DNA from 3 places in the Shewanella sp. FJAT-51649 genome. Region 1 is predicted to be linked to each of the others. Evidence: predicted binding sites of a transcription regulator. Region 1 holds the regulator's gene; each other region holds the start of a gene.

What was found. Region 1 encodes MetJ, which represses methionine synthesis genes. Its sites were predicted from a motif close to TAGACGTCTAGACGTCTA; they were not measured.
Region 2: metK (methionine adenosyltransferase) is a predicted target of MetJ. The motif match lies at 5,092-5,109, and genes of this name have one in related genera.
Region 3: metE (5-methyltetrahydropteroyltriglutamate--homocysteine S-methyltransferase) is a predicted target of MetJ. The motif match lies at 2,647-2,664, and genes of this name have one in related genera.

The regions. Positions count from the first base shown of each region.
Region 1 is NZ_CP080411.1:4,178,355-4,185,456, reverse strand. It holds gene K0H59_RS18300 (4Fe-4S dicluster domain-containing protein) at 1-479, shown strand, start outside; gene nrfD (NrfD/PsrC family molybdoenzyme membrane anchor subunit) at 482-1,426, shown strand; gene K0H59_RS18290 (sulfite exporter TauE/SafE family protein) at 1,550-2,293, opposite strand; gene metJ (met regulon transcriptional regulator MetJ) at 2,402-2,716, opposite strand; gene metB (cystathionine gamma-synthase) at 2,939-4,102, shown strand; gene K0H59_RS18275 (bifunctional aspartate kinase/homoserine dehydrogenase II) at 4,114-6,507, shown strand; gene metF (methylenetetrahydrofolate reductase) at 6,810-7,102, shown strand, end outside.
Region 2 is NZ_CP080411.1:3,860,061-3,867,162, reverse strand. It holds gene K0H59_RS16985 (GGDEF domain-containing protein) at 1-123, opposite strand, end outside; gene K0H59_RS16980 (GNAT family N-acetyltransferase) at 296-844, shown strand; gene K0H59_RS16975 (EAL domain-containing protein) at 962-2,977, shown strand; gene K0H59_RS16970 (hypothetical protein) at 2,970-3,311, shown strand; gene K0H59_RS16965 (hypothetical protein) at 3,318-3,767, opposite strand; gene metK (methionine adenosyltransferase) at 3,898-5,049, opposite strand; gene tkt (transketolase) at 5,529-7,102, shown strand, end outside.
Region 3 is NZ_CP080411.1:3,991,904-3,999,005, reverse strand. It holds gene K0H59_RS17525 (TonB-dependent receptor) at 1-597, shown strand, start outside; gene K0H59_RS17520 (HDOD domain-containing protein) at 879-1,607, shown strand; gene K0H59_RS17515 (LysR family transcriptional regulator) at 1,669-2,574, opposite strand; gene metE (5-methyltetrahydropteroyltriglutamate--homocysteine S-methyltransferase) at 2,775-5,045, shown strand; gene K0H59_RS17505 (3-oxoacid CoA-transferase subunit B) at 5,180-5,842, opposite strand; gene K0H59_RS17500 (CoA transferase subunit A) at 5,852-6,559, opposite strand; gene K0H59_RS17495 (3-hydroxybutyrate dehydrogenase) at 6,712-7,102, shown strand, end outside.

The DNA.
Region 1 (7,102 bases):
TCCCCGAAGGCGTGACTCGCTTACAAGTGCGTGTTGAGGGGCCTTTCGGCGAGATGCCACACCTGCACTTTAAGTATCACAGGGTGTCGTGTCAGCAGTGTGAAGATGCGCCCTGTGTGAAGGTGTGTCCAACGGGGGCTGCCTATGTGGGCGAGGATGGCATTGTCTCCATCCACGGCGATAAGTGTGTGGGTTGTATGTACTGCGTGGCGGCGTGCCCCTACAAGGTGCGTTTTATGAACCCAGAAACCAAAGTGGCAGACAAGTGTAACTTCTGTAAGGACACGCGTTTGGCCCGGGGTGAAGAGCCCGCCTGTGTGACTGTGTGTCCGACCGATGCCTTAGTCTTTGGCGATGCCAACGATCCACAGAGTGAGGTCGCTATGCTACTCAACACTAAGATCACTTACCAAGATAAGACCCATTTAGGCACCAAGCCTAGGGTATATCGCGTTCCTACCAAAAGAGGGGGGATTTGATTATGAACAATACTTGGGGCGATATGGCGCAATATGATCCCGTCACTTGGCATTGGATCATCGCCGTGTATCTGTTTATGGCGGGTTTATCCGCCGGAAGTTTGCTGATTGGTATCGGTTTGCGTTGGTTTAATAAGGAGCAAGCGCAGGGTGAGACCAGTATTCTCAAGGCCGCCGCCATTATTGGCCCTGTGGCCATTTGCTTAGGCTTGGCATGCTTAGTGTTTGATTTAACGAAGCCTTTCCACTTCTGGCTGATTTTAATCAACTACAACTTCCAGTCTGTAATGGCGATTGGTGTCTTAGCGCTACTGGCTTACTCACCCTTGGCATTTGCCTACGCGATTCTTGTGCTGCGTGGTGAACTGCCAAAGTGGGGCTTAGGTTTCCTCGTGCCTATTGCTAAGCTGCTGATGCCCTTTAGAAAGCTGATTGAAGTGCTGCTGTTTATCCTCGCGATTGGTGTAGGCGCTTACACAGGCTTCTTAATTTCGGCCATGAATGCCTATCCGATGCTGAATACCGCGGTATTGCCGGCGCTGTTTTTAGTCTCTGGTTTATCGGCGGGCGCGGCGGCTAATGCGGTGCTGGCGCTGGTGATGTTCAAGACCGATAGCCACGACAAGACCTTAGCTAAAATGCATGGCTTAGAGCTGCCAGTGATGGCCATCGAAATCATGTTCCTGTTTATGTTGTTCTGCGCCTTGTACTTTAAGGGCGGTGCGGCAGCTGCGGCGCTGGCATCACTCACCTCTGGCGTGTGGGCGAGCGTATTCTGGATTGGCGTGGTCGGGATTGGTTTTGGTATTCCACTGCTGTTTATGCTGTTGCCTGCCGCGACTCGCCATAGCAAGGGCGCGATGATCATGGTGGCCTGCGCCAGCTTAACCGGCGTGTTAGCCCTGAGACACTTTATTGTGTATGCGGGACAAAGTTATCTAAGTTAGTGCTCTGGTTAACGGTAATATCGATGGGATAAGTCACACATCCCCTGCAAGCAAAAAGCACCGATTATCGGTGCTTTTTTATGGCTGTGATTGGCAGCGATTGGAAGGGGGTTATTGCGGTAATTATTGCGGCAATAGCTCAATCACTGATTTCACCGTAAGCACTAAGGCGCTGATAGCGCAGAGGGCTAAGGTTGCCATCTTGGTCTTGTGTTTATCCACATTCCCCACCAGTTTGCCCGCCACTAAATAGCCTAAAAAGACCGAGGGCAGCAGCATCAGGGATAACCATAAATGCTTAACTTCGAGTAGGCCCGTCACCCCAAGAATGACTAGGGCTATGGTCGAGCTGAAGATAAAGAAGGCCGAGAGTGCGGCGCGAAATTTTGAGGCATCCTTACCCGCTAACAAAATCGCCATCGGCGGACCACCAATGGCGGCAATATTACCGAAGATCCCCGATACCACGCCCGCGCCAAACAGAGTCGCTTTATTCACTGGCAGGCTGAATTTATACAGGCTCAGCACCACGGCGACCGCCACAATGCCAGCAATCGCCAGACCAAGAATCGGCTGCGGCGCAAAGAGCAACAGGCTGGCACCGATAAAACCTCCGGGCACTCGACCAATCAGCGCATATTGCAAGCCGTTGAATTCTAAATGGCCGCGCTCACGCAGTAGGGTGAGCAGGGCGATGGAAAAACCCATCACAATCACTGGGGCTGGCACTAATTCGGGGTCGACAATATACAGCAGCGGACTCGCCACCACAGCAAGACCAAAGCCAATCAGACTCTGGGTGAGGGCACCTAAAAACACAATCACAGACGCAATGGCGAGCGTTTGTGGATCTATCAAGGAGAACATAGGATTCCATCAAAAACAAAATAGGGATCGTTACTCTAACCCATCAGGCAAGATGAGTATTAACGATCCCTAATAATTAGTTACGGCAGGATTATGGACGCCTGAGCGTTATTCCATATCTTCCCACTCGATCCCCATTTCGTCCATCAACCGTTTCGCTTCGGCGGGAATGCTGTCTGGGCTATCTTTCGACAGATCGGCATCATTAGGCAGAGGCTGGCCGGTGTAGGCATGCAAAAATGCTTCACACAAGAGTTCGCTATTGGTGGCGTGGCGCAGGTTGTTCACCTGACGACGGGTACGTTCATCCGTGAGGACTTTTAGCACTTTGAGCGGAATAGACACAGTAATTTTCTTTACTTGTTCATTCTTCTTGCCATGTTCAGCATAGGGGCTGATGTATTCCCCATTCCATTCAGTCATTGACTCACCTGTTATAACGCTAAATTCGGGGCAGATTTTAAACCCTTACAGATAACAGTCAAATTATTGCTACTATTTCTTAGTGATTGCAAACAGATTTCTTTATGTTTAGACGTCTAAACGTCTTAACGCCTATTGACGATGCCACTGGGCTTAGGTACATTTAGACGTCCAGACATCTCTTTGCGAACTTAGGAGTTCCCGATGACCGCAGGCAAATTAGTGACCGAACGTCAATTAGCCACATTAGCAGTGCGTCAGGGTATCGAAAGCGATACTCAGTATGGCGCTGTGGTGCCGCCAATTTACCTGTCGACGAATTACGCCTTCGATGGTCATAAAAATCCTCGCGAATTTGATTACAGCCGTTCCGGCAATCCTACCCGCAGCATCTTAGGTGATGCCCTAGCTAAGCTGGAAAAGGGCGCAACTGGTGTGGTGACTTGCACAGGCATGGCGGCCATTACCTTAGTGACTACGTTGCTCGGCCCCGATGATTTATTGGTGGTGCCCCACGATTGCTACGGCGGTTCTTACCGTTTATTCACTAACTTGGCTAAAAAGGGCCAATTTAAACTGCTGGTGGTCGATCAAACCGACGCCCAAGCGCTTGAGCAAGCCATCGCCCAGCAACCTAAGATGGTGTGGATTGAAACCCCTTCTAATCCTCTGCTGCGAGTCGTCGATATCGAAGCTATCGCGAAGGCGAGCCACGCCGTGGGCGCTTTAGTTGTGGTGGACAACACTTTCCTCTCGCCAATTTTGCAGCAACCACTATTACTGGGTGCCGATATCGTTATCCACTCCACCACTAAGTACATCAATGGTCACAGCGATGTGGTGGGAGGCGCAGTGATCGCCAAAGATCCTCAACTCGGTGAGACCTTACATTGGTGGTCGAACACCTTAGGCTTAACGGGGTCAGCTTTCGATAGTTATCAAACCCTGCGTGGTCTGCGTACCTTAGCCGTGCGTATTCGTGAGCACCAAAGCAATGCCCAGCGTATTGTGGACGTGCTGACGAGCAGCCCTGTGGTGAGCAAAGTGTATTACCCAGGCCTTGCGGATCACCCCGGCCATGCCATTGCTGCCAAGCAACAAAAAGGCTTTGGCGCTATGCTGAGTTTTGAGCTTAAGGGCGGCGAGGCCGAAGTGGTCGCCTTTTTAGATGCCTTAAGTTTATTCAGCGTGGCCGAGAGCTTAGGTGGCGTTGAGAGTCTTGTGGCCGTGCCCGCGACTATGACCCACAGGGCGATGGAGCCCCAAGCGCGTTATGAAGCTGGCATTAAAGACACCCTATTACGTTTGTCGGTTGGTATTGAAGATGCCGACGACTTAGTTGCAGATATTCAAGCAGGATTGGCCGCCGTCGCGGCTTGTCAGTAGAGGAATTCGAGATGGCACGTTGTCACTTACATAAATTTGGTGGTTCCAGCTTAGCCGATGCCGATTGTTATCGCCGAGTCGCCCATATTCTGTTAACCCATGGTCATAGTGATGATCTGGTGGTGGTGTCTGCCGCGGGTAAAACCACTAACTTTTTATATAAATTATTGTCCCTGCGCGATAGCAACCAATTATGGCAGGAAGAGTTACAAGTCCTTATCAGCTATCAGCAAGGCTTGATTGAGCAGCTGTTATCCAATGAGCAAGCGCGGGATCTGCGTGAGCGTTTAACCACGGATAAGGCCCAGTTAATCAGTCTATTATCTTTAGATTCCCGTAACGATTACCAAATTAGCCATGTAGTGAGCTTTGGTGAACGTTGGTCGGCGCGCTTAATGGCGGCGCTGCTGCGTGAATCGGGTGTAGCAGCAAGCCACGTGGATGCCTGTTCGATTCTCGTGGCCGACGAGGCCGCCGTACCGCAAATTCGTGTGCAAGAATCCCGTACCAAAGTGCAAACCTTACTGGCCGCGCATCCTAACGAGCGTTTAGTGATCACTGGTTTTATCTGCGCCAACGAGCGTGGCGATACCTTGCTATTGGGTCGCAATGGCTCTGACTTTAGCGCCAGCCTAATTGCCAGCCTTGCCGACATTGAACGTGTGACCATTTGGACCGACGTTGAAGGGGTCTTTAACGCCGATCCGAATAAGATCAACGATGCGAAATTACTCAAGAGCATGTCCCTCGCCGAAGCCGACCGCTTGGCGCGTTTAGGCTCGCCAGTATTACATTCACGCACCTTGCAGCCGCTGTTTAACACTGAGGTGAGCCTGGCCGTGCGCTCAAGCTACGCCTCCCATACCGACTTTACCCTGATAGCGCCGCACAGTTCCTCGGCGAGTGCGCCCGTGGTGACTAACCTGAATGCCGTGGTGTTATTTGGCTTTAAGATCGCGGGCGATGTGGCCAGTCTGCTTGAGCAATTAGTCGAGGCAGGGTTAACGCCACTGGCCCATTGGGTATCGGCGCATCAACGACTCGAACTTGCCTATACCGCTGAAAACCAAAAACAAGTACAAAAGTTATTGGATGCACAGGCCGAAGCCCTCGGCATTAAAGATCTGCAAATTAATACCGAACTCGGTTTAGTGGCGCTTGTGAGTGCCGACGCCGAGCATTATCGCCGCAGTTTTGCCCGTTTACTGAGCCGCGACGCTAAGCCCTTGTTCAGTGGTGACTTAAGTCTGGTGACCTTAGTGCCACAGTCGCAGGTTAATCTGCTGACGCAAAAAGTGCATCGCCGCTGCGCTGGTCCACGTAAACGCATTGGCGTATTGCTGCTGGGCGTAGGCAATATTGGCGAGGCGTGGGTGAAGCTGTTTAAGTCAGTTTCTCCCTCGTTAAATCAAGAGCTTGAAGCGCGTGTCGAACTCGTCGGTTTAGTGAGTTCCAGCAAAGCCCTGATCAAATCAACGGCTGTGGATTTGGAAAACTGGCAACAGGAATTCGATGCCGAGGCAACACCTTGGCAATATGAACACTTATTCGAACAATTAGAACAACTTAACTGCGACGAACTGATTGCATTAGACATCAGTGCCAGCGCCAGTTTAACCCTACAATACCCAGAGTTTTTCGAGCGCGGCATCCATATGGTCAGCGCGAACAAGCTAGCGGGTTCTGGCCCGCTGCCGTTCTACCGTGAGCTGAAGGAACAACTCGGTTATCGCCGTCTATTCTGGCGTTATAACGCCAGCTGCGGCGCGGGTTTACCTATTCAACACGCCTTAAACGATCTGCGTAATAGTGGCGATACGGTTGAGGCCGTCGGTGGGATTTTCTCTGGCACCCTGTGTTGGTTATTCGAGAAATACGATACCAGCAAACCCTTCTCGGAATTAGTGGTTGAAGCGCGTGGTTTAGGCATTACCGAACCCGATCCCCGCGACGATCTTTCGGGCCGCGATATGCAGCGCAAGCTGCTGATTTTAGCCCGTGAAATCGGTCTGGAAATCGAGCTTGAGGATATTGAGCTGCGCTCCTTAGTGCCAGCCCATTTAGCGGATATTCCACTGGAGCAATTCCTTGCCCGTATCGGTGAGCTAGATGATGAATTGCAGCAACAATATGGCGCGGCGGCCGAGCAAAACAAGGTACTGAGATATGTCGCCTCCTTGGACAATAGCGGTGCGGCACTAAAAGCCGAGGTGGGATTACAGTGGATTGATGCGAATCATCCCTACGCTAACCTGACGCCTGGGGACAATGTGTTTGTGATCCGCTCAGCTTTCTACCAAGGTAATCCGCTGATTATCCGTGGACCGGGTGCGGGCCGTGAGGTAACTGCCGCGGCGGTGCAATCGGATCTGACCCAGATCTGTCGCGATCTTCTGCAAGAATAGTGATAAATCCAGACACTTGAAGAACTTAAACCCCGTATCTTCAAGTTGATTTGGCCTATATTCATAGACTTAAAGGACTCATTCGAGTCCTTTTTTGTTGGCTAAAATTAGGTCTAGGATCTAAGTGGCAAACAAGGGATAAGAAAATGCCGATAAGGGGGATTTTTTGGCTTGACTTAACCGTCAGTTTCTCTAGTATATGGACATATAGACGTCCAAACGTCCATACGGATTAAACTACTGCATCAATAAGTCGTACCAGCGCGATGGAGCGTCGCACTCGGGCGGTTGAGGAAATACACATGGCTTTTCATCACGCACAACATTCACATTCGCTAAACCAAAGTTTGTCTGAACTTAATGGCGATATTAATGTTTCTTTTGAGTTTTTCCCGCCATCAACCCCCGAAATGGAACAGATCCTGTGGAACTCTATTCGCCGTTTAGAGCCGCTGAATCCTAAGTTTGTTTCAGTGACCTATGGTGCAAACTCGGGCGTGCGTGACCGCACCCATGGCGTGATTGAACGTATTCAAAAAGAAACCAATCTGGTTGCCGCACCGCATTTAACCTTAGTGGATGCCAGCGACGAAGA
Region 2 (7,102 bases), 320 kb from region 1:
CACACTGGTGGCGCTGTAATAGCTTTTAATCAACTCGCATTGATGCATCCAGCGACCGAGATTGACTTGCTGGTGGTCACTATCGAGCAGGCTGACATTGGGGTTGATGGTTTCGGGCAACATGGTGGCGCCTAAAGGGCAAAAATATGCCTTAAGTTTGGGAAACAACAGGATAATTTGCAAATCAATGGGCTAAAAAAACATCAGTTTTTATGCATCTATTATTGGGATGATTTAGGACTCCTGTATACTGGCGCGCCGCCAGCCATATTACTCGCCAAATTGAGTTTAGATAATGACAGTAAATATACGCCCTGCTACGACACAAGATATTGATTCTTTAGTTTTATTAGAAAAAACCTTCCTCAATGATGAACTGGCGTCTTCGGCAATGGGCTTGGAGGGGCAAGCCTTTGGCCGTAGTGAACTGACCGAATTAGTCACTCGACATTGGGTGGTGGTGGCCGAGGATAAAGGGCGGATTATTGGTTATGTGATTGCCGGGCGTTGGGCCTTTTTCGAAACTTGGCCAGTTTATCGCACGCTCCTTAATCGCTTAGCTAAGGCCGAGTGGGATGGCCCTAAGTTAACAAAGCAGAACACTTGTCAGTATGGCCCCATTTGGATAGATGAACACTATCGAGGTCAGGGGATTTTTGAAGCTTTGGTGAAGGGGATTTATCAGCAACTTGCCCCTCATTTTGCCTATGCGGTGACCTTTATTGCCGAGGAGAACGAGCGTTCCTTTGCCGCTCATACTCAAAAAGCCACAATGCAAGTGGTCGATTTCTTTACCGTTTCGGCAAGAGATTACTATTTAATGGTGGCGCGCACTCAAGCTTAGTGAACATCCAGATTGACACTTGTTCTTGCTTGGAAACTCAGTATTTAGTGCATATCGTTATGAGGAATACTCTGTATCGACTATGGTTAGAGAATACTAATCAATATAAATGCTGCTATGAAGTTTGAGCTACGCCAATTTCTTGATAGAAGTTTTCTCATTTCGATACGTGAATCCTTTATCGCGTTACTGCCTTTTATTTTGATTAATTCGTTTCTATCCCTGATCATTGCATTACTCGACATTGGCATGCCGACTTGGCAAGGCTCTGCATTTCATCAGGGAATTAGTTTTTTTTCGGTGCAACTTTCAAAGATTTTTCCATTACTTGCACTGATTTCTTTGTCCTTTCACTTCGCTAAATATCTACAGCTGTCGGCGATTGTGGTGTGTTCTTTGTCGCTCAGTATTTTACTCGCCATTAATGCCCAAGATACAGGTAATGTATTTAATCTCGATTATGTACGCGCCATTTTGGCGGATCCGCGGATTGCGGTTTTGCCAATTATCTCTGCCTATTTATTACGTTTTTTGAGTGCATGGAAGAGGCTGCAACTGATAAAGGCTAAGGCGCTGAGCCGTTACTTAAAGCAACATTTAAATTTATTTTTCCCGATAGTGATTGGTTTTATTGGCCTGTTCGCCGTTGTTGCCGAAGCTTCAATCTTTTTAGAATGGTTATTTGCCCCATTTATCGAAGGGTTGCAACAAGCGAGCCTCGGCGTGCAACTGTTTATGCGGATCCTGCTCACCCATGTGCTCTGGTGTTTTGGAGTGCATGGCGATAACGCCTATCTACTGCTGATTGGCGTCGATAATGGCTTAATGCAACTGGTACCGCATTTAACGGCGAGCCAGTTTATGGACTTATTTATTCTCTATGGCGGTAGCGGTGCCACTCTATCGCTGATCATTGCCATTTTTATTGGCGCTAAAGACAGTGCCACTCGGCATATTGCGAAAATTGCCACGCCCTTTGCGATTTTTAACATCAATGAAATTCTGATTTACGGCCTACCGATTATCTTTAATCCGCGCTTATTAGTGCCGTTTATCCTGTCGCCGCTGATTAATTTTATCTTAGCTTACAGTGCTATCCATGTTGGGATCTTAAGCTTTGAGGGTCACAGTTTCCCTTGGATCACGCCGCCATTGCTCAACGCTTACATTGCCAGCGGCCACCTGAGTGCGGTGTTTTTCCAAGTGTTATTGATAGGACTTGGGGTATTGATTTATCTGCCCTTTGTACGACGTTTCTCCTTGATGTCTGAGCACTATGAGTTTGATAGTGAATTAATCAAACGTGTGCAGTTTCAAGCAGATATAGACCGTATGACGGAGCAGCATTATTCACAGCAGCAGTCCGAATCACTTAAGGCTGAATTGAACCTCGAGAAGACCATCAAAGAAGTCTTGGCGGGGGAGTTGCAACTACACTATCAGCCTAAAATTGCCTTAAGCACTAATCATGTTGTTGGATATGAGGCGCTTATTCGCCTGAAGGATGAGCATGGTAAGTTAAAGGGGCCGTATTTTATTGATGCCTTTCAGCGTGCGGGTTATTCCCATATCATCGACCGCTTTGTGATTAATACAGTTGCAGAGGATCTCGCTCGCTGGGAATTAGAAGGTTTTTACCCAAAAGTGAGCATCAATATCGACCCAAACAATATTACCGATCCCCAATTGTTGGCGACCATGAATGAAAGGTTAGGCTGCGTCGCCAACCGAGTCGAAATTGAGATGTTAGAATCGGCCTTTATGTTGGATTTAAATCGTATCGATAACAGCATGAAGCAGCTTAAACAACATGGGTTTAGCTTTTTCTTAGATGACTTCGGTACAGGGTTTTCTAGCTTAAGTTTACTGAGTCGGATCAATGTCGATGGTATTAAGCTCGACCGTAGTATTTTGGCCAATACCAGTGAGCCCAAAGGGCGTACCTTGTATCTGCAAATCTGTAAGCTTTGTAATAGTTTAGGCTTTAGTTTGATTGCCGAAGGGGTTGAAACCCTTGAAGAGGCCGAGTTTGTTAAAGCGGCAGGGGGGAGTTATGTGCAGGGCTGGTTATACGCCAAGGCGATGCCAGGGCCCGAGGCTAAAGCCTTTTGGTTGGAGAGAAATAGTGAGTGATACCTTGGTCAGCAATCTGCTGACGACATACGCCAATGCCAATTTGTCGGCTTGGGATAATTTGCGAGTCTTGCTATCCGAGTGCGAGTTGCAGCGATGTACAGCCCGTGGATTTGAAGTCGATTGCGACGACAGTCGCCCCCACTATTGGCTGCAGATTGAGGATAGTTGGCTCGATTGCGGCAGAACCAATGCCTACAGCGCGGCTATAGAACGTTTAACACCTGAGGCCGTTCAAGGTGCAAGGATAATCAGTGTGCAAGACTGTGCACTGTTATCCGCCGCGCAGATAAACCTGCTGTGTATGCAAAACGCCCATTTTGACCACTGTTAATCCGAGTTATAGGATTAACCATTCTCCCGTCGGATAATTCCCTTGATAGCCAAAAGGAAGCCGTCCTTGTAAGTACCAGGCTAAACGTTCTTGGGTAAATTCTGAGAGTGTTGCATCGGCTAACAGTAAAGTGGCTAAGGTATCGGCATCATCTGAGACTAGTGCGCAAATCTCAGCAACGGGCACTATTTCCCAGGTTTCCAGATAGGCGGCTTTAGCGATTTGGGCGACAAGTTCACTGGCGACTTGGGGCTTTAATCTGTCGGCTTGCTGATGGTCGCTAACGCATAAGCTTTCATAGGGTTCGGAGTAGGGCGGTTCGAAAAAACGGTCTGGATCCTTTTCAAGATAAGTGGTGATTTCTTCAAGGTTGCCTAAGGTTTTTGCCCTTGGCTCGCTATGGCCCACCTTGGTCGCCCAAGAACAGGATTGGAGTTGTGCAATTAACGGCTTCATTGAGTCCCTGTCTTTTGCCTATAGTGAAAGCCATCTTGCTGATTATGATGGGGTTAGGCAATACATCCTAAGCATAAAAAAACCGCCCTAAGGCGGTTTTTTACAAGCGAAAGCATGAGCTTAATGCAGATTACAGACCAGCATCGGCGCGAAGTGCGTCAGCTTTATCCGTCGCTTCCCAAGGGAACTCGTTACGGCCAAAGTGACCATAAGCGGCGGTTGCTTGATAGATTGGGCGAGCTAGGTTCAGCATTTCAGTCAGGCCGTATGGACGCAGGTCGAAGTGTTGACGGACTAACTTGATTAAGACCTCTTCAGACACTTTACCTGTACCAAAAGTCTCAACGCTGATAGACGTAGGTTCAGCCACACCGATAGCGTAAGACACTTGGATCTCACAACGGTCCGCTAGGCCTGCTGCAACGATGTTTTTCGCTACGTAACGGGCAGCGTAGGCCGCACTACGGTCAACTTTTGATGGATCTTTACCAGAGAAAGCACCACCACCGTGACGCGCCATACCACCGTAGGTATCTACGATGATCTTACGACCGGTTAAACCACAGTCACCCATTGGACCACCGATAACGAAACGGCCAGTTGGGTTGATGAAGTATTTAGTGTCCTTGTTCAGCCATTGTGCTGGCAGAACTGGCTTGATGATGGTTTCCATCACGCCTTCGATCAGATCCGCTTGGGCGATGTCTGGGCTGTGTTGGGTAGACAGTACGATCGCATCGATACCAACAATTTTGTTGTCTTCGTAAGCGAAGGTGACTTGGCTTTTCGCATCTGGGCGTAACCATGGCAGAGTGCCATCTTTACGCACTTCTGATTGGCGCTTCACTAATGCGTGGGCATAGGTGATTGGCGCTGGCATCAGAATGTCAGTTTCGTTGCTGGCATAACCAAACATTAAACCTTGGTCGCCGGCACCTTGTTCTTTTGGATCGGCACGGTCGACACCTTGGTTGATGTCTGGAGACTGTTTACCAATCGCATTTAATACTGCGCAAGAATCGGCATCGAAGCCCATATCTGAATGGACATAACCAATTTCACGAACCGTTTTACGGGTCAGCTCTTCAATATCAACCCAGGCAGAGGTGGTCACTTCGCCACCTACTAATACCATGCCAGTTTTGACATACGTTTCGCACGCAACACGTGCTTTAGGATCTTGGGCCAGAATCGCATCTAGCACAGCATCAGAAATCTGATCTGCAATCTTATCGGGATGACCTTCTGAGACCGACTCAGAAGTAAACAAGTGCTTTGCCATAGTAGGAAAATCTCGTCGTTAGCAATCAAACGTGTAGAAGCATCTACATCTAGACGGCTATTTTAGTGGAATTTCCCTTGGTTGACACCCCCTAAACTAAATATTTGTGTGTAAAGTGAGGTAAGCCCCAAATCGGGCTGAGTTTGCGGCGCTGGAGTTTCTGCTCTAACTCAATGAATTGATAGTGGTATGTGGTTTTTGTTCCAGATGAGCTGGGTAAGTTGTCGCTGAGCTAAGCTCAAACCAAGGTTGTAGCCTTATCGCTATGGGGTGCAATGTAATAAAGGATATAACATATTTGAATTATTGTATTACAAATGTGTTTAATGTGTTTTAAGATGAATTCGCCTAAACCTTCAAAGGTGTAATCCACCAGACTGGACAGTGGAATGCAATTTTCGTTTGCGTCGCTTCGCTATGTAGGGGAAAATATGCGTCCAAATTGCCCGCTAGACCCCACAAATTAAGCAGGAGAGAGCATGTCTTCCCGTAAAGTACTCGCCAACGCAATCCGTGCGTTAAGTATGGATGCAGTTCAAAAAGCAAATTCAGGCCACCCTGGCGCCCCAATGGGCATGGCAGATATTGCTGAAGTGCTGTGGAATGATTTCCTTAAGCACAATCCGAACAATCCGAAATGGGTAGATAGAGATCGTTTTATCCTCTCTAACGGTCACGGATCTATGCTGATCTACTCTTTATTACACCTGACTGGCTACGACCTGCCTATCGATGAACTGAAGCAATTCCGTCAGTTACATTCAAAAACTCCGGGTCACCCAGAATACGGCTACACCCCTGGTGTTGAAACCACCACTGGCCCATTAGGGGCGGGGATCAGCAACGCTGTGGGTATGGCGATTGCAGAAAAAACCTTAGCGGCACAATTCAACCGTGAAGGTCACGATATTGTTGACCACTACACATACTGCTTCCTCGGCGATGGCTGCTTAATGGAAGGTATTTCCCACGAAGCTTGTTCTCTGGCAGGTACCTTAGGCCTAGGCAAACTGATCGCATTTTGGGATGACAACGGCATCTCTATTGACGGTCATGTTGAAGGCTGGTTTACCGATGACACGCCAAAACGTTTCGAATCATACGGCTGGCACGTGATTGCTAACGTTGATGGTCACGACAGCGATGCGATTCGCGCGGCTATCGAAGCAGCAAAAGCCGTGACCGACAAGCCAACCATGATCTGCTGCAAAACCATTATCGGTTTTGGTTCGCCAAACAAATCTGGCAGCCACGATTGCCACGGCGCGCCATTAGGTGATGCTGAAATCGCAGCGGCCCGTGAATTCTTAGGCTGGCCACATGCGCCATTCGAAATCCCTGCTGACGTATACGCAGGTTGGGATGCGAAAGAAGCCGGTAACGCCCGTGAAGCAGCATGGAACGACAAGTTTGCCGCTTACGCTGCTGCTTACCCAGAACTGGCTGCCGAATACGAGCGCCGTGTGCTGAAAGGTGAATTACCAGCCGATTTCGAAGCTAAAGCGCAAGCCTTTATCCAAGAATGCCAAGCGAAAGGCGAAGGTATTGCGAGCCGTAAAGCGTCACAAAACGCGATTGCCGCTTTCGGTGCGGTTCTGCCTGAACTGTTAGGCGGCAGTGCTGACTTAGCGGGTTCTAATCTGACCTTGTGGGCAGGTTCTAAAGGTATTCAAGAAGATCCAGCAGGTAACTACGTGTACTACGGTGTACGTGAGTTCGGTATGAGTGGCATCATGAACGGTGTGTCACTCCATGGTGGTTTCATCAACTACGGCGCGACGTTCATGATGTTCATGGAATACGCACGTAACGCAGTACGTATGTCTGCACTGATGGGCATTCAAAACATCTTCGTTTATACCCATGACTCTATCGGTCAAGGTGAAGATGGTCCAACTCACCAACCAGTTGAGCAATTAGCTAACCTGCGTATGACGCCAAACATGGCGGTATGGCGCCCATGTGACGCGGCTGAAACCGCAGTGGCTTGGAAAGCGGCTATCGAACGTCGTCATGCACCAACATCGCTAGTATTCAGCCGTCAAAACCTGAA
Region 3 (7,102 bases), 190 kb from region 1:
TCCTATGAGGCGGGTTGGGATTGGACTGTTGCTAGCCAAAGCCTACGCGTCAGCCTATATCGCCTCGATTTAGAAGATGAAATCGTCTTCGACCCAAGCGCTGAAAAACCTGTTGGTGGCAGCTTCCAAGGCGCCAACGTCAATGCCGATGCTTCACGCCGCTATGGCGCGAGTGCCGATTGGGATTGGCAGGTCACTCAAGCCCTAACCCTAGGCTTGGAATATAACTATATCGATGCCGAATTTACCGATGGGGTGAATGATGGCAAGCAATTGTCTTGGGTGGCTGAGCATACGGGACGCGGTTATGTCAGCATGGATTTTGCCGAGCATTTCCAAGTGTTTGCCGAGGCGATTTACACGGGTGATCGTTTTATCGAAGGCGATAACGCTAACGAGGGCGATAAATTATCTAGCTATGTTTTAGGTAATCTGGCCCTGAACTATACCCGTGATGCTTGGTTAGCGAGCCTGCGTATCGATAACCTGTTTGATAAAGAGTATGTTAGCTCGGGTTATTACGGTGGCATTTGGGGTGATAGCTATTACGCTGGTCGCGGACGTGATATTCGCTTGACTGTGGGTTACCGCTTCTAAGCTTGAGACTAATCGTTAATCTATATAAGGCCAGACTCTGTCTGGCCTTATTATTTCTGTTGTTTGGCTATACGCAGAGAAAAATCCATTTTCTCGGTGTATTCTTTATAAGTTCGCCCTATATTCAGATAGCCTAAGTCGTTGCTTGTGCTGTAGATCACTGCATCTAAAGCATAGTCACAATTATTCTACGACTTAGGGCTGAAATTCTTTGTAGTTTGGGTATGATGTGAGCGGTATTCGAATCATCTTATAGCAAATTAACAGGTGTAAAGTGTCTTATGACAGATCTTGAGCAACAGGTTTTTACTCAAGTGAGAGCCATCATAGCGAATGAAGAGCAAGTGATTGGTCGCCGTGGGATCTTAATTCCACTCAAAAAAGCGATCCTTGCCGAAGGCGACATTCGTAATGTGATCGATATTATTTCGAGCGATCCCGCATTAGCTGCTCATATGTTGATGCGCAGTAATTCGGCGCAGGCTTCAGGCGTCGTAAATCCTAAATCTCGTTCCTTAAAAGACGCCCTGATCCGTTTAGGCCAGGTTAATATTTATCGTTATGCCTTCACCTTCTACTTGAAAGAACGCCTCGATGAACTCCCCCAACCCTATAAGAAGTTGGTGCAAGGTTATTGGAAACTCACGGAGAATATTGCTACCGATGCGGTCGACAGCCTAGTCGATATGCCGGATGTTGAAGTTGACCCTGATGAAGTACAAACCTTGGCGCTGTTTAGCGTGTTCGGGCAAATCATTGCCTTAACGGCCTTTGCATACTTAAATGCCAGCTCTGAGCAATCTTTCCCGTTAAGCGTGATTAAGTCATTGATTGATAATCAGCAGCAGACCTTAACCATCGAAGCCTTTGAGGCTTTAGATCTCGATCAGGATCTGCGCCAAGAGTTTATGATCGCCCATAATCTGCGCCAGACCCGTAATCAAAATTCTCCCGGGTTGATTCTACGTCGTGTGCTCTCGATGCGCGGTATGTTACTCAACCCGCTTTAGGCATGTGCCTTTAATAAAAAAGCCTGCGATTGCAGGCTTTTTTTATGCTGTTTTTACGGCGCTAATTGGATTTTTGCTGACGCGCTAAGCCTTCGCTGGCCACCAGTTGCAGCCAGTTTTGCACTAAGGCTGAGTTCGCGCTGTGGCGGCGATAGGCACCAAATAGTGGGCGTTTTAAGCCTTCTTGGCCGAGTTTGACTGAAGCTAAACTCAAGCCATGTCCCTCATTGATTGACCAGTTGGGCAGGGCCGCGATACCGTCCTTACAGGCGATGCGTTGCAATAACATCATGGTCAAATCGCAGGTTTTTTGCTCGCCCGCCTCAACACCAGCCGGTTCTAAAAAGTGGCGGTAAATATCTAAACGCGCCAGTGGCACTGGGTAGCTGATAATGGGTAAGCGAGCTAATTGCTTAGGCGTAACATAGGCTTCTTTCGCTAAGGGATGATCCTTGGCAACCACTAACTTCACTTCAAAATCAAACAAATGCTGATAGGCGAGCGAGTGCCCCGGCACGGGATCTGAGGTCAGCACTATATCGAGTTCGCCCATCTCCAAGGCATTGAGCGAATCGAATAGATGACGGCTCGACAGATCTAACTCGGCCTGCGGATGATCTTGCCTAAATTGCTCCATCACTGGCATTAACCAGCGAAAACAGCTGTGGCATTCAATCCCGACTCTGAGCTGATTGGTCTCTGTCTCTAGGCCATTTTTCAGATCCGTTTCCGTTTCTAACACCTTCGGCAGGATCTCCTCGGCGAGGTGCAACAGCCGTGCGCCTTCTTGAGTAAAGGAGAGGGGTTTGCTTTTACGCACAAAAATGGGCGAGTTAATTCGTTGCTCTAACTCCTTAATTTGATGGGAGAGAGCCGATTGAGTGACAAAACGTTTTTTGGCTGCGCCCGCCAAGCTGCCACTTTCCTTCAGTGCCATTAAGGTTCGCAGATGTCTTAGTTCGATCATGATCACTCCAAGTGAATTTCGCTCATGTTGTGCTTGAAATCAATTCGGTTGCTGGCATAGAGACTATCACAATAAACTTCTAGACGTCCAGACGCCCATTGTGATTTATCTAGGCTTAAATGCGAAAAATTGCCAAGAAAACACCATCAGCTGGGTGCTAGTGCCGAATATGGCTTATCTCAAATAAAGGAAGATATGGTATGCAATTAAACAGTCTTGGTTTTCCCCGTATCGGGCGTCGTCGTGAACTGAAATTTGCCCTCGAAAAATACTGGCGTGGTGAGAGCACTCAAGCTGAACTGCATGAGGTGGCCAAGGAGTTACGTCGTACCCATTGGCAATGGCAAGTGGCCGCAGGGATCGAGCAAGTGCCAGTGGGTGATTTTGCCTTTTACGATCAAGTGTTAACCCTGAGTGCGACCCTTAACGCTATTCCAGATCGCCACCGCGGCGAGGGCGCTATCGATCTTGATACCTTATTCCGCGTTGCCCGTGGCCGTGCGCCAACTGGCACCGATGCGCCAGCCTCTGAAATGACGAAGTATTTCAACACTAACTATCACTACTTAGTGCCAGAGCTTAAGCAAGACCAAGTGTTCTCTATCGCCTATGAGCAGTTTTTTGATGAAGTGGCCGAGGCACAGGCGCTGGGTTATCAAGCCAAGCCCGTGTTGTTAGGTCCTGTGAGTTACTTGTATCTGGCCAAAACCGTGGGTCAGGATTTCGATAAACTCAGCCTATTGCCCAATCTGTTAAAGGCCTATGCCGACATTCTTGCGCGTTTTGCCGCGCAGGGCGTGACTTGGGTACAGCTTGAGGAGCCAATCCTAGCACTCGAATTAACCGCCGATTGGCAAGCGGCGATTAGCGAAGCTTATCAAGCGCTTAAAACGGCTCAAGTGAAGATTTTACTCACCAGTTACTATGGCAGCATTAGTCATCATCAGGCGCTGGTTTCCGCGTTGCCGGTGGCGGGTCTGCACCTCGATTTAGTGACTGCCCCTGAACAATTGGCCTTGTTTGCCAATGCCTTAAGATCAGATCAAATTCTCTCAGCGGGTGTAGTTAATGGCCGTAACGTGTGGGCGGCAGAGGTTGACCTGATTGTCGAGCGTATCGGCAGTGTTGCCAGAGACTTAGGTGCGCGCCTATGGATTGGCACTTCCTGTTCACTGCTGCACAGCCCTGTGGATTTAGAGGTAGAGACAACCCTCACGCCAGCGTTACGTCAGCAGCTCGCATTTGCTAAGCAAAAGCTGTTGGAACTGGCCAATGTGCGCCAATTGTTACAGGCTCCAGAGTCTGTTGCCGCCAAAGAGATAGTTAACACCTGTTTGGCACGCCGTGAGGCTAAGGCACAGGCTGCGGATGCAAAAGTGATCGCCCGTGTCGCTGCGCTCACCCAAGCTGACTATGAACGTGTGAGCGAATTTACTGAGCGCCAAGCGGTACAGCAGCGCAAGTATCGTTTGCCATTGCTGCCCACGACCACGATTGGCTCATTCCCACAAACGCCCGCCATTCGTGGTTTACGTAGCCGCTGGCGCAAAGGGGAGTTAAGCGATGCCCAATATACCGAGCAGTTGCAGCAAGTGACCCGCGATACCATAGACCGTCAGCTCAAACTCGGTATCGATGTGCTAGTTCATGGTGAGGCCGAGCGTAATGACATGGTGGAATACTTCGGCGAGCAGCTCGAAGGCGTGGGCTTTACCAAAAATGGTTGGGTGCAGAGTTATGGTTCTCGCTGCGTTAAGCCGCCGTTGATTTATGGTGATGTGAGCCGCCCTAAGGCCATGACGGTTGAGTGGGCCGAATTCGCCCAAAGCCTGACGGACAAACCCGTCAAAGGTATGTTAACGGGCCCGGTGACGATTCTACATTGGTCGTTTGCCCGTGAAGATATCAGCCGCGATACCATTGCCACCCAATTGGCGCTGGCAATCAGAGATGAAGTGGTGGATTTACAAAATGCGGGTATTGGCATTATTCAAATTGATGAACCCGCCTTCCGCGAAGGTCTGCCATTAAAGCAGAGCGAGTGGCAAGCTTACTTAGATTGGGCGGTGAATGCCTTTAAACTGAGTGCAGCGGGTGTTGTGGATGAAACTCAAATCCACACCCATATGTGCTACAGCGAGTTTAACGACACGATCGCCGCCATTGCCGCCATGGATGCAGATGTGATCACCATCGAGACCTCGCGTTCACGCATGGAACTGCTCAACGCCTTTGAAGATTTTGAATATCCAAATGAAATTGGCCCAGGCGTTTACGATATCCATTCGCCAAATACGCCAAGTGTGGAGGCCATGGTGCACCTTATCGAAAAAGCGGCGCAAAAAGTGCCTGTGCGTCAACTCTGGGTTAACCCTGATTGCGGCCTGAAGACCCGCACTTGGGATGAGGTTGAGCCCGCGCTGAAGAACATGGTTGATGCGACCCGCGAACTGCGTCGCCGCCTTGGATAAGCGCTTGTAATATCCGCAATTAATGCCTCTTTGGCATAGCGTAAAAAATAGGGATACCTTAGGTATCCCTATTTTTATTGGCGATTTGAAAAGGCATGTTGGAATGCGAACTTGAGCCTACTGTTTAATGGTGCTTATTCGTTAAACATCATCTCTGGGACATGCTCAGGTACCACCAATTCGCCTGCGGTGAGCTTGATAATCTCCTCGACACTCACACCTGGCGCACGTTCTAGTAGATGAAATTTGCCTTCTTTGATTTCGATAAAGGCTAAGTCTGTCAGTACTTTTTTGATACAGCCCTTACCCGTTAGCGGCAGGGTGCACTCGGTTAACAGCTTAGATTCACCTTGTTTTGAAGCGTGGGTCATGGTCACAATTATATTGTCGGCGCCGGCGACAAGATCCATGGCGCCGCCCATGCCTTTAATCAGTTTTCCAGGGATCATATAGGAGGCGATATTGCCCTGAGTGTCGACCTCAAAGGCGCCTAATACGGTGAGATCCACATGGCCGCCACGGATCATCGCAAAGGACTCGGCGGAGTCGAAGAGGGCGGCGCCCCTTGCCATAGTCACGGTTTGTTTTCCTGCATTGATTAAGTCGGCATCGACCTCTTCCATGGTTGGAAAAGGCCCCATCCCTAGGAGGCCGTTTTCGGATTGCAACATTACTTCAATGCCTTCGGGAATGTAATTTGCCACCAGTGTGGGGATACCAATGCCGAGATTCACGTAATAGCCATCTTTGAGTTCTTGGGCGACGCGCTGGGCGAGTTGTTCTCTTGAAAGTGCCATAACTAAATCCTATTTGCTGGAGGGGCGGGTAGTCAGTTGTTCGATACGTTTCTCGAAGCTGCCTTGGATAAGCCGATCGACATAGATGCCGGGCGTATGGATTTCATCGGGATCTAATTGACCCGGCTCGACAATTTCCTCCACCTCCACCACGGTTATCTTGCCCGCTGTGGCGGCAAGCGGATTGAAGTTACGGGCGGTTCTGCGAAAGACTAAATTGCCGAAGGTGTCGGCCTTCCAGGCTTTGACTATGGCAAAGTCGCCTGTAATGGACTCTTCAAGAATATAATGGCGCCCATTGAATTCTTTGACTTCTTTACCTATTGCCACGTCAGTGCCATAGCCGGTTGCGGTATAAAAAGCCGGAATGCCCGCGCCCGCCGCTCGCATTTTTTCCGCCAGCGTGCCCTGCGGCGTGAGTTCGACTTCCAGTTCGCCAGACATCATCTGCGCCTCGAAGTTAGCATTCTCGCCCACATAGGAGGCGATCATTTTTTTGATCTGTTTATCGAGCAGTAAGATCCCAAGCCCGTATTCCGTGGTGCCGCAGTTATTGGAGACGACGGTCAGGTTTTTGGTGCCCTTGTGTTTGATTTCTTTGATGAGATTTTCAGGAATACCGCAAAGGCCAAAGCCGCCCGCGATCACCGTCATTCCATCTTCGAGTCCCGCTAACGCATCGGCGTAGCTGGTAACCACCTTATTCAATCCAGACATGGAGTGCTCTCTTACGCTTGCTGAAAGTGTGGCGCTTACTATTACCCAATTTCTCGGGCGCTCCTATGGTACTAAGGTGCCAAATAAAACCGCGGCCAATTGCCATATTCTAGTGACATTGAGTCTGGGGCGTTGAGGATGGGCGCCCCGCTATGCCTGTGTTCAAAGCATGGGTAAAAGACTGTGACTGGATTTTAAAGCATCGGGAGACAAGCAATATGGCGGTTGAACACACAAGCTTAAAAGGCAAGGTAGGGCTGATCACCGGTTCCACCAGTGGAATTGGATTAGCAACGGCCCATGTGCTGGCGGAGCAAGGTTGTCATCTGATCCTGCACGGATTAATGCAAGAGGCCGAGGGGCGGCGCCTCGCGGCGGAGTTTGCCGAGCAATATCACATTCACACTTACTTCAGTAACGCCGATCTGCGGGATCCCGAGAGCATTCATGCCTTTATGGATGCTGGCGTTAAGACATTGGGCAGTATTGATATTTTGGTGAATAACGCCGGTATTCAACACACTGAAAATGTTGCGCATTTCC